One region of the Streptomyces sp. UG1 genome, then DNA from elsewhere that is predicted to be linked to it. Evidence: riboswitches for the same ligand, from Rfam matches in the RefSeq annotation. Region 1 holds a riboswitch; the other holds the start of a gene.
The links. Region 1 has a riboswitch for glycine ahead of gcvT (glycine cleavage system aminomethyltransferase GcvT). Riboswitches for the same ligand answer to the same signal wherever they lie in the genome.
Positions count from the first base shown of each region.

Region 2: it holds a riboswitch for glycine, as region 1 does, so the genes downstream of both, gcvP (aminomethyl-transferring glycine dehydrogenase) here and gcvT (glycine cleavage system aminomethyltransferase GcvT) in region 1, are expected to answer to the same signal.

Region 1 covers NZ_JBNGGG010000004.1:55-6,221, reverse strand. Annotated here, with positions in the region: gene ACP4J3_RS05410 (ABC transporter permease) at 1-689, opposite strand, end outside; gene ACP4J3_RS05405 (enhanced serine sensitivity protein SseB C-terminal domain-containing protein) at 1,052-1,849, opposite strand; gene ACP4J3_RS05400 (enhanced serine sensitivity protein SseB) at 1,946-2,713, opposite strand; gene ACP4J3_RS05395 (AAA family ATPase) at 2,863-3,537, opposite strand; glycine riboswitch at 3,711-3,809, shown strand; glycine riboswitch at 3,810-3,925, shown strand; gene gcvT (glycine cleavage system aminomethyltransferase GcvT) at 3,969-5,090, shown strand; gene gcvH (glycine cleavage system protein GcvH) at 5,251-5,628, shown strand; partial or broken gene ACP4J3_RS05380 (aminotransferase class I/II-fold pyridoxal phosphate-dependent enzyme) at 5,653-6,167, shown strand, end outside.
Region 2 covers NZ_JBNGGG010000057.1:49,927-56,093, forward strand. Annotated here, with positions in the region: gene gcvP (aminomethyl-transferring glycine dehydrogenase) at 93-2,978, opposite strand; glycine riboswitch at 3,155-3,250, opposite strand; gene ACP4J3_RS44660 (PRC-barrel domain-containing protein) at 3,365-3,772, shown strand; gene ACP4J3_RS44665 (DNA polymerase IV) at 4,133-5,578, opposite strand; gene ACP4J3_RS44670 (MerR family transcriptional regulator) at 5,638-6,167, opposite strand, start outside.

The DNA of each region.
Region 1 (6,167 bases):
CGAGAGGCGTCGACGAACTCCCGCTCGCGCAGGGCCAGAGTCTGACCGCGCACGATGCGCCCCATGTACGGCCAACTGAAGAAGCCGATGACGAAGATCAGCACGGAGATGTGCAGGGGCAGTCCTTCGAGGCCGAAGGCACCGCCCTGGAGCGTCGCGGAGATGGCGATGGCGAAGAGGAGCAGGGGGAACGCGAGGAAGGTGTCCATGAGCCGGCTGACGATGGTGTCGACCCGTCCGCCGTAGTAGCCGGCGACCAGGCCCAGCACGGTGCCGATGGTGACGGACAGCAGCGTCGCACCGAAGGCGACGACCAGCGAGACCCAGGAGCCCTCCAGGATGCGCGCGAGGATGTCCCGGCCGAACTTCGGCTCGACACCCAGCGGGTGATCCCAGCTCATCCCGCCGAAGTCACCCTTGGGCAGCGAGGTGTTGGGGTCGATCAGGTCCTGGTGGAAGGCGTTGGGGTCGAGCCCCAACAGCGCCTGAAGCGGCCGGGACAGGACCGCCAGGAGGATGAGCAGCGCGACAATGATGCCGCCTGCCACCGCGACCCTGTCCCGCTTGAAGCGGGTCCAGGCGATCTGCCCGAGTGACCGGCCCTCGATCTTGCGGGATCCGACCCCTTCCAGCACGGCCTCCGGCTGGGCGTCGGCCTGCGATCCGGTGGTCTCGATCGGTGCCGTCACGGTGTGTCTGACCCCTCTCGGCCGACGGTTGTCGGCCCCCCTGGCTGCCGCGGTAGCGGTTGCTCCAACTCGCACACAGGACCTACCGGTCCATGTCTTGCGGGGAGTCTTCAATGCTTTGGCGATCTGTTGCCAGAGCTAGCAGGGAAAGTATGCGCAACCGTGATGCTGGCTGGGAGGTTCCGTTATCCGAACAGCAGGTAACGGCGGCCGGACGCGCGCCAGTTGGGGCGTATGAGGGCGGACCGGGACCTTCCGATCGCATCTACGCGCGAAGATTCGCCTGGGAAACGAGAGTTGACGGCTGTTTGCACCTAAGAGAAGCGGGCTGGGGGCCGTTCGACAGATCAGCCCATGAATGATCAGTAACGGCCCTGTGCCGGTGGGTAGCCGTAGTCGCCGACCGGAGCCTGAGCGGGAGCCGCGTGCGCCTCGCGGTCGTAGAACGGACGGGCGGCGGCCCGCATCCACATGGCGACCGGATCGTCGTCGTCGGACATCGCCACGGTCGACACCGGCAGCCCGTCCGGGACCGCGGCGATCGACTGGAGCATCATCGAGCGCACCGCGTCCACGGCTTGCGGACTGGTGTCGTACACGTCGAGCCCGATCGCGAGATACGGCGCGCCGAGCGCCGGCTGCACCCACGCGCGGCGCAAGGAGCGGACGGCCGGGGTGCGGTGGGCGTTCTGTGCGAGCAGGGCGTAGAACTGCGGGATCTCGATGCCGGGTTCCGACAGCCGCAGCGGCCCGGCAGGCTGGCGGTCCAGGCCGGTGGCGATGCGGCGCAGATCGAGCCAGGGGATGCCGACGCCGCCGCCCGGGGCGTGCGGGTTGAGCCACAGGCCGTAGTGGTCCGGGTAGAGGGTGCGGGCCACGTCGACTCCGTCGACCACTTCGTAACTGCGGTTCCAGCCGCTGGCCGACAGTTCCTGGGCGGAGGTGACGCACGGCGCGTAGCCGTACCCGTCGACCTCCATGTTTCCGTACTGGGCGTCCGGGGAGCCGGACTGGCCGTGCCACAGCAGCATCCAGACCTGGCCGTTGCTCGGGGTGGCGAGAGCGCGCAGGAGGGCCTCGTAGGCGTCGTAGCGCCCGGGCGTCACCTGGCGCAGCATGTGCTCGACCTGCCCGGTCGAGGTGGTGCCGCTCGCGCTCACCTTTAACCGCCCCTTCGCGAAGTCCGTTTTCGCAACAAGCTTAAGCGCTGAGAGCTCGGGACCCGATGTGGTCTGCGGGCCGCACGTCGTGGGACGTCACAAGTCCCGCTGGTAGAAGGGGCGCACGTGCTGCCGCATCCAGTCGATCACCGGATCCTGGGCCACATCCAGCAGGACCAGGTTGACCGGCCACTGGACCGGGGCGCGCCCCAGGGCCCGGGCGAGGGCGTCCATGGGGGCCGCTCGCACATCGCCCTCCCAGTGGGAGAGTTCCACGCCTATGAACATCACCGGGGTGGCCGTCTCGATCGCCGCGAGGCAGCGGCGTGCCGTCGCCACCACGCCGGTCCCGGCGAACTCGGCCGACGCCGCCGCGAGGAAGTCGACCGGCTCCTCCTGCCAGTCGGGCTGGTAGAGCTTGACGCGGCCGCCGGAGGTGAGGCCGTCCAGTGGCGTACGGCCCACCCGGCACAGCTCGGCGACCGCCGCAGGCGGCAGGGGGGCGCCGACCACACCGTCCGGGTTCAGGGCGATGCCCACCTGCGGGGGCAGGCCGCGGGCGAACTCCACGGCCGGGGCGACGGTGTACGACATGTGGGAGCCGACGACCTGGCGGAACTGTTCCTCGGAGCTGAACACCGGGACGTACCCCTGGCCCTCGATCTCGAGTGTCGGCAGGTCCAGCGGGCCGCTGTGCGGGCCGCCGCCGCCCGGCAGGGGCACCCAGACGAAGCTGCGGCCCAGGACCTCGAGGATCCGGCCGCCTCCCTCGGGGAAGCTGAGGGAGGCCGAGAGCACTTCCTCCAGTTCGTTGCCGGGCCAACCGCCGTGCGGATGGAGGTGTGCCTGTGCCGGAAAGTCCATCTGTCTGACCGCCTGCTGTGAACCACGTCTGTGGCTCAGAAGGCTATCCGGTGTCCGATCGGTCCAGGACTACGGTCGCCGCACAGCACCGCAGCATCGCAGTGCGCTCCATCAGCACCGCGCAGGTCGGTCACCCGCACCTCGGCCGCTCAGCCCGTGAAGCCGATCCGGCGCAGGGCGTTCGCCGCCTCCCGGTCCAGCAGGACCGCGGAGTCGCAGCCCCGGGGCAGGCGGCCCTTCTCGACCGAACGCAGCAGGTGGCCGGCGGCCCTGCGGTGGCGCAGGAAGGCGTAGCGCGAGACTCCCCGGCCGCGCTCGCGCTGGCCCTCCAGGGCCGTGTCCGGGGTCACGTCGAGCAGCAGCAGATGCAGCGTGCCGCCGCGGCGGCGGGCCTCGCGGGCCAGCCAGCCGCGCACCCAGGCCTGCGTACCGCAGTCGTGCACGACGACGCCCTCGCCGGAGCGCAGCGCGCGGCGCAGCCCGGCGTAGTGCGCGAGGCGGACCAGGGGACGGTAGATGGCGTAGGGCAGGAGGCCGGAGAAACGGGCGTCCCAGCGGTCCCGGGTGTCCTGGGAGTCGATGCGGATGCCCTTCACCGCCCGCCGCATCAGCGTGGACTTGCCGCTGCCGGGCAGGCCGGTGATCACGACGAGGTCCTCGGGGGCGAAGAGCAGCGCGTGCGGGCTGTGGCCGGAGCGCTCGCGCAGATCGCGGACCACGGGCGCGGGGCACTGGGCGCGTGCTTCGACACCGGGTGCCGCGGACTGCTTGGGCAGCGCGATGCCCGAGGTCGTGGCGTACGCCGTGGTGCGGTTCACCGTCATCGTCCTCCTCCGGGGGGGTCGAGACTCCCCATCCCCACTGAACGTAAAGAGAAGGTAATAGAGGATCTCTCGTCTTTTCGTTCGCTTCCTGCCACAAGCCGGTTACAGACATGCCCTGCCGCGGGGCGGCTCAGGCATGCAATGATGTCCGCGCCAACTGCATACCGGCCGTTTGAATCCGCGCGGGAGAGTTCCCGGCACCGCAGTGCTGGGACGCCGAAGGAGCAAGTTCCTCCCTTGAATCTCTCAGGCCCCGTTACCGCGCGGGCGAGGCACATCTGAAAAGCGGGTCACTGTGTACGCAGTGGCTCCACCCAAGGTGCAAGCCGTGATCGTCCCGGTGGCGGTCGTGGCGAACCTCTCAGGTTCCGATGACAGATGGGGAGGAATGACCTCGCCCGTCCCGTTCAGCCCTGGGAGACGACCGACCGATGAGCAGTACAGAAGAACTCCGTCACACCGCGCTCGATGCCCTGCATCGCTCGCTCGGCGCGACGATGACCGACTTCGCCGGCTGGGACATGCCCCTGCGCTACGGCTCCGAGCGCGACGAGCACAACGCCGTGCGCACCAGGGCCGGGCTCTTCGATCTCTCCCACATGGGCGAGATCACCGTCACCGGCCCGCAGGCCGCGGCCCTGCTGAACTTCGCCCTGGTCGGCAACATCGCCTCCGTCGGCGTCGGCCGCGCCCGCTACACCATGATCTGCCAGGCCGACGGCGGCATCCTGGACGACCTGATCGTCTACCGGCTGGCCGGGACCGAGTACCTGGTCGTGGCCAACGCCTCCAACGCCCAGGTGGTGCTGGACGCGCTGGTGGAGCGTGCCGCCGGCTTCGACGCCGAGGTGCGTGACGACCGGGACGCGTACGCGCTGCTCGCCGTCCAGGGCCCCGAGTCCGCCGGCATCCTGAAGTCCCTCACCGACGCCGATCTCGACGGCCTGAAGTACTACGCCGGCCTGCCCGGCACCGTCGCCGGCGTCCCCGCCCTCATCGCCCGCACGGGCTACACCGGCGAGGACGGCTTCGAGCTGTTCGTGAAGCCGGAGCACGCCGTGGAGCTGTGGCAGGCGCTGACCAAGGCGGGCGAGGGCGCCGGCCTGGTCCCCTGCGGGCTGTCCTGCCGGGACACGCTGCGGCTGGAAGCGGGCATGCCGCTGTACGGCCACGAGCTGTCGACCTCCCTCACCCCCTTCGACGCCGGGCTCGGCCGGGTGGTGAAGTTCGACAAGGAGGGCGACTTCGTCGGGCGCGAGGCGCTGGCCGCGGCTGCCGAACGCGCCGACCGGAACCCGCCGCGCGTCCTGGTCGGCCTGATCGCCGAGGGCCGTCGCGTCCCGCGCGCCGGGTACCCGGTCGTCGCCGGCGGCGAGGTCATCGGCGAGGTCACCTCCGGGGCGCCCTCGCCCACCCTGGGCAAGCCGATCGCCATGGCGTACGTCGACGCGGCGCACTCGGCGCCGGGCACGGCGGGCGTCGGTGTGGACATCCGCGGCAGCCACGAGCCGTACGAGGTCGTGGCGCTGCCGTTCTACAAGCGGCAGAAGTAGCGCCAGAAGAAGAGACTGACAGCGGTGCGTGCGTGACCCCGCGCACATTCCCGCCGATCAGACACGTGCCGATCACACACGTGCCGGTCACACATGCATCGATGCATATCGAGCAGTCCCCCTTTCCCACCACTCCCGCGCGTACAGGAGAATTCAGGCCATGAGCAACCCCCAGCAGCTTCGCTACAGCAAGGAGCACGAGTGGCTGTCGGCCGCCGAGGACGGCGTCTCGACGGTCGGCATCACGGAGTTCGCGGCGAACGCGCTCGGCGATGTCGTCTACGCCCAGCTCCCCGAGGTCGGCTCGACCGTGACCGCGGGTGAGACCTGCGGCGAGCTGGAGTCGACGAAGTCGGTGTCCGACCTGTACTCCCCGGTCACCGGCGAGGTCACCGAGATCAACGAGGACGTGGTGAACGACCCGGCGCTGGTGAACTCCGCCCCCTTCGAGGGTGGCTGGCTGTTCAAGGTGCGCGTCACGGAGGAGCCGGCCGACCTGCTCTCCGCCGACGAGTACGTGGCCCACACCGCCGGCTGAGGAGTCACACCCCCGATGACTGACATGTCCGACAAGTCCCTTCTGAATACACCCCTGCACGAGCTCGATCCGGCCGTGGCCGCCGCGCTCGACGCCGAGCTGGAGCGTCAGCAGTCGACCCTGGAGATGATCGCCTCCGAGAACTTCGCGCCGGTCGCGGTCATGGAGGCACAGGGCTCGGTCGCCACCAACAAGTACGCCGAGGGCTACCCGGGCCGCCGTTACTACGGCGGCTGTGAGCACGTCGACGTCGCCGAGCAGATCGCCATCGACCGGGCCAAGGAGCTGTTCGGCGCGGAGTACGCGAATGTGCAACCGCACTCGGGCGCCTCCGCCAACCAGGCCGCCCTGTTCGCCATCGCCCAGCCCGGCGACACCATCCTCGGCCTGGACCTGGCGCACGGCGGCCACCTCACCCACGGGATGCGGCTGAACTTCTCCGGCAAGCAGTTCAAGGTCGTCCCGTACCACGTCGACGACTCCGGTCTGGTGGACATGGCCGAGGTCGAGCGCCTCGCCAAGGAGCACCGGCCGAAGGT
Region 2 (6,167 bases), on a different contig from region 1:
CCGGCCGACAGAGCCCCTCGCGTCACCTGCTACGACGCCTGTGTCTTTTGTATCTTTTGTGTGTTCTATGCCTTCTGTGACTCCTGCGAGACTCAGTCCTCGTAGGCGTCCAGCGGCGGGCAGGAGCACACCAGGTTCCGGTCGCCGAAGGCCTGGTCGATGCGGCGCACCGGCGGCCAGTACTTCTCGGCGGCCGACATCCCGGCCGGGAACACGGCCTCCTCGCGGCTGTACGCGTGCTCCCACTCACCGCCCAGCGCGCCCGCGGTGTGCGGAGCGTTCCGCAGCGGGTTGTCCTCGGCGGGCCACTGCCCCGAACCGACCTTCTCGATCTCCGCGCGGATGGCGATCATCGCCTCGCAGAACCGGTCGAGTTCGCTCAGGTCCTCGGACTCGGTCGGCTCGATCATCAGCGTCCCGGCCACCGGGAACGACATCGTCGGCGCGTGGAAGCCGTAGTCGATGAGCCGCTTGGCGAGATCGTCGACGCTCACCCCGGTCGCCTTGGTCAGCGGCCGCAGATCGATGATGCACTCGTGCGCGACCAGCCCGCCCGGGCCGGTGTACAGCACGGGGTAGTGCGGCTCGAGGCGCTTGGCGATGTAGTTGGCGGACAGCACGGCCACCTGCGTGGCCCGCTTCAGTCCCTCGCCGCCCATGAGCCGGACGTACGCCCACGAGATCGGCAGGATCCCGGCGGACCCCCAGGGCGCGGCCGAGACCGGCCCGACGCCCGTCTCGGGCCCGGCGGCGGGCTGCAGCGGATGGTTGGGCAGATACGGCGCGAGGTGCTCGCGCACCGCCACCGGACCGACGCCCGGGCCACCGCCGCCGTGCGGGATGCAGAAGGTCTTGTGCAGGTTCAGGTGCGAGACGTCACCGCCGAAGTGCCCCGGCTTGGCCAGGCCCACCAGCGCGTTGAGGTTGGCGCCGTCGACGTACACCTGCCCGCCGGCCTCGTGCACCTGCGCGCAGATGTCGGCGACATGCTCCTCGAACACACCGTGCGTCGACGGGTACGTGATCATCAGCACCGCGAGCTCGTCCCGGTGCTGCTCGATCTTGGCCCGCAGGTCCTCGACGTCGATCTCGCCGTCCTCGGCGGTCTTCACGACGACGACCTTCATCCCGGCCATCACGGCGCTGGCGGCATTCGTACCGTGCGCGGACGACGGAATCAGGCACACGGTCCGCTGCTCGTCACCGTTAGCCCGGTGGTACCCGCGCACGGCGAGCAGCCCGGCCAGCTCGCCCTGCGAGCCGGCGTTGGGCTGGAGGGACACCTTGTCGTAGCCGGTGACCTCGGCGAGACGTTCCTCCAGCTCACGGATGAGCGTCAGATAGCCCTGCGCCTGCTCGGCGGGCACGAAGGGGTGAAGCTGCCCGAACTCCGGCCAGGTGACCGGCTCCATCTCGGTGGTCGCGTTCAGCTTCATGGTGCAGGAGCCCAGCGGGATCATGCCGCGGTCGAGCGCGTAGTCGCGGTCGGCGAGCCTGCGCAGGTAGCGCAGCATCGCGGTCTCGGAGCGGTGCTGGTGGAAGACGGGGTGCGTGAGGTAGTCGTCGGTGCGCAGCAGCTCGCCCGGAACGGCGTCCTCGGTCGCCGCGTCCAGCGCCTCGATGTCCCCCTCGACGCCGAACGCCGTCCATACGGCCCCGAGCTGGGCCCGCGCGGTGGTCTCGTCGCAGGCGACGGACACGTGGTCGGCATCGACGAGGCGCAGGTTGACGCCGTTCTGCCGGGCGGCGGCGACGATCTCGGCGGCCTTCGAGGGGACGCGCACGGTGAGCGTGTCGAAGTAGGAACCGTGCACGACCTCGACCCCACCCGCGGTGAGCCCCGCGGCGAGGATCGACGCGTACCGATGGGTCCGCCGGGCGATGCTCCGGAGCCCCTCGGGCCCGTGGTACACGGCGTACATCCCGGCCATCACGGCGAGCAGCACCTGAGCGGTACAGATGTTGCTGGTCGCCTTCTCCCGCCGGATGTGCTGCTCCCGCGTCTGCAGGGCCAGGCGGTACGCCTTGTTCCCGTCGGCGTCCACGGACACGCCCACGAGCCGCCCGGGCAGGCTGCGCGCGAACTTCTCCTGTACGGCCATGTAGCCGGCGTGCGGCCCACCGAAGCCCATGGGCACACCGAACCGCTGCGTCGTACCGACCGCGATGTCCGCCCCGAGCTCACCGGGCGACTTCAGCAGCGTGAGCGCGAGCAGATCGGCGGCGACGGTGACGAGGGCGCCGAGCTCGTGGGCCTGGTCGATGACGGCCTTGATATCGCGTACGACACCGGAGGCACCCGGGTACTGCAGGAGCACGCCGTTGATCTCACGGGAGGCGACGTCGGCCGGAATCCCACCACTGAGGTCGGCGACGACCACCTCGACCCCCGCGGGCTCGGCCCGCGTCTCGATCACGGCGATGGTCTGCGGCAGCACATCCGCGTCGACCAGGAACAGCCCCTTCTTGTTCCGGCCCATCCGCCGGGACAGCGCCATGGCCTCCGCCGCGGCGGTCCCCTCATCCAGCAGCGAGGCACCGGAGGTCGGCAGCCCTGTGAGGTCGGCGACCATGGTCTGGAAGTTGAGCAGCGCCTCGAGCCGCCCCTGCGAGATCTCTGGCTGGTACGGCGTGTAAGCGGTGTACCAGGCCGGGTTCTCCATGACATTCCGCAGGATGACCGGGGGCGTGAAGGTCCCGTAGTACCCGAGCCCGATCATCGAGTCCAGCACCTGGTTGCGGTCGGCGAGCGACCGCAGCTCGGCGAGCACCTCGGCCTCGGTACGCGCCCCCGGCAGATCGAGAGAGTCGGCGTTCTTGATCACATCGGGCACCGCGGCGGCCGTGAGCTCGTCGAGGGAGCCGTACCCGACCTGGGCGAGCATCTTGGCCCGAGCCTCGTGATCAGGACCGATGTGACGCTGCTCGAAGGGAATCCCCTGTTCGAGCTCGGAGAGCGGAATGCGATGGGCGGTCATTGCGGAGGCCTCCTGGTCTGACGCGACCTTCGAGGGGCACCACGGCGCGGGTACCCGGACGGCCTCCCCCTCTGTCATCTCAACCTGAGAGCTTCACCGGATCGCCCGAGGGCCTCCGGCTTTCACCGTCGGTGAGAGCGGAAGCCGTCGACACCCGCCCTGCTTTCCAGAGTGACCTCGACCGTGCGGTACGTGGGCCTGAGAGATTCCGGGGAGGATTTGCTCCTTCGGCGCCTCCGGTGGTGTCCGGAGGACTCTCCCGCACGGGGTCAGCAGCCGCTAGAAAGCCTACCAGCGAGGCCGACGCACGGACCTTCGAGTGGCCGCTCTCACCAATCTGCCTTTTCGTAGTGCTAACGGATGAGTTGCGACCAAGTGGAGGGCCCGTGCAGACCGACATCGATCCGCGCAACCTGATCGGCCGCAAGGCCTTCGACCGCAACGGCACCAAGATCGGCACCATCGACGAGGTCTACCTCGACGACGCGACCGGAGTGCCGGAATGGGCGGCGATACGCACCGGCCTGTTCTCCCGCGACGCCTTCGTCCCCCTGGAGCCCAGCGAACTGGTGGAGGGCACCCTCCACGTCCCCTTCGACCGCACCCTGATCAAGGACGCCCCCGACTTCGGCGTAGGCCGCCACCTCTCCCCCGAACAGGAACTACAGCTCTACCACCACTACGGCCTGGACGTAACCTCCCCGCCCCCACCCCCCGACCGAGACTTCGGCACCCTGGCCTCCACGGACTCCCCGGACGACAACGCCCCAAGAAAACCGCACACCCACCCATAACCTGCTCCACATAGCCGCGGGCAGTCGTACCGCTGCTGCGACACGAGAGCGACCCGGCGGCTACACCACATAGCTGCGGGCAGTCATACCGCTGCTGCGACACGAGAACGACCCGGCGGCTACACCACATAGCTGCGGGCAGTCATACCGCTGCGGCGACACGAGAACGACCCGGCGGCTACACCACATAGCTGCGGGCAGTCATACCGCTGCGGCGACACGAGAGCGACCCGGCGGCTACACCACATAGCTGCGGGCAGTCGTGCCGCTGGGGCGGCACGGGTGGGCGCAGCGGCACCCCGCCAGCGCGGGCAAGCGCCCCCCGGCACCCCATACGCCGGTCAAGTCACACCCAACCGCTCAGCCGCTCCCTGCCCCCTTCCTCTCCCCCAAAGCCCCACCAGTCCCAATCACCCCACCAGGCCCGGCTCCCCCTCTCCCCGCCACCAACGGCAACGGCTCCGCCCTCTCCAACCCCGGATCATCAACCCGAAACGTCCGCACCCGCCCCGGCTCCGACCCAGGCGTCTCAAACCGCACAGTCACCCGCCCCAGCCCACTCCCCTGCACCCACCCATGCCCGTACTCGGCATGCCGCACATCGTGACCCGCAAGCCACCGCCGCCGCTCACCAGCCCCCTCGACCCCCCGCACAGCAACCACCGGCTGAACATCACCTCCCCCCACCGGTTGCTCTCCCTGCTCCTCCAGCCCCTCCCCACCCTCCCGCTCCCCGGCAGCCTGCGCGAACAGATCCTCCTGGGTGTAGTCGGCCAGCCCACTCACCCCGACCCCCAACAACCGCACACCACCCGTCGTATCCACGGATTCCAGCAGCCGCGCGGCAGCCTCCCGCACCACAGCCGGATCATCCGTAGGCCCCCGCAACGTCTCGGACCGGGTCAGCGTCGAGAAGTCGTACCGCCGCACCTTCAGCACAATCGTCCGCCCCGACAACCCGGCCTCCCGCAGCCGCCGCACACAGCGATCCGCCAGCCGCCGCACCTCCATTCCCACCCGAACCCGATCGTGGATGTCCACGTCGTACGTGTCCTCGACGGACACCGACTTGGTCTCCCGCTCGGCCACCACGGGCCGCTCGTCGTGCGCCAGCGCCATGGCGTACAGGGCATGCCCATGCGCCTTGCCCAGCAGCCGCACGAGCTCGTCCTCCCCGGCCTCGACGATCTCCCCGACCGTATGGATCCCGGCCCGCCGCAGATGATCCCCGGTCGCCGGCCCCACTCCCGGCAGGATCCGCGCCGACATCGGCCCGAGCAGCGCCCGCTCGGTCCCCGGCTCGATCACCACCATCCCATCGGGCTTGGCCTGCTCCGAGGCGATCTTCGCGAGCATCTTGGACGCGGCAAGCCCCACCGACCCCGCAAGCCCGGTGACCGCCCGTATGTCCGCCCGCAACTTCGTCCCCACCAGCCGCGCCGACGCCTCGTCCCAGGCCGCCTCCCCGGCCTCCAGGTCCACGAACGCCTCATCCAGGCTCAGCGGCTCCACCAGCGGGGACAGCTCCCGCAACAGCCCCATGACCTGCTCGCTGATCTCACGGTAGATCCCGAAGCGCGGCACGAGATACGCGGCATTGGGCGCCAGCCGACGCGCCTGCGCCATGGGCATCGCCGAGTGCACCCCGAAGACCCGGGCCTCATAGGACGCGGTGGCGACCACTCCACGCGGCCCGAGCCCGCCCACGATCACGGCTTTCCCACGCAGGCTCGGCTTGGATGCCTGCTCCACCGAGGCGTAGAAGGCATCCATGTCGAGATGCAGGATCGTGGGCGCGTTTCTCACATCTCCGATGCTGCCTCACGCCACTGACAATGCCCTGCTACGGCCGGCTGCTCACGGCCTCAGACCGCCCGGTTACGCCGCCGAGCCAGCTCGTCCGCCGGGTTGTGCCCGATGAGCGTCTCCCCGGTGTCGATGCGCTCCCCGTGCAACTGCGACAAAGCGCTCTCGACGTCCCGCCACACGACACCCACGGCGATCCCGAAGATCCCCTGCCCACCCTGCAGCAGTGCGTGCACCTCGTCCGGCGAGGTGCACTCGTACACCGTCGCCCCGTCGCTCATCAACGTCATGCGCTCGAGATCACGAAAACCCCGCTCGCGCAGATGCCGCACGGCGGTGCGGATGTTCTGCAGCGACACCCCGGTGTCCAGGAACCGCTTGACGATCTTCAGGACGACGACGTCCCGGAAGCTGTACAGCCGCTGTGTCCCCGACCCGTACGCGGGCCGCACGCTCGGCTCGACGAGGCCGGTGCGGGCCCAGTAGTCGAGTTGCCGATAGGTGATGCCGGCGGCCGCACACGCCGTCGGACCGCGATAGCCGATCTGCTCGGTCGCCATGGACGCCGCCCCTCCGCCGCTGCTGGGCA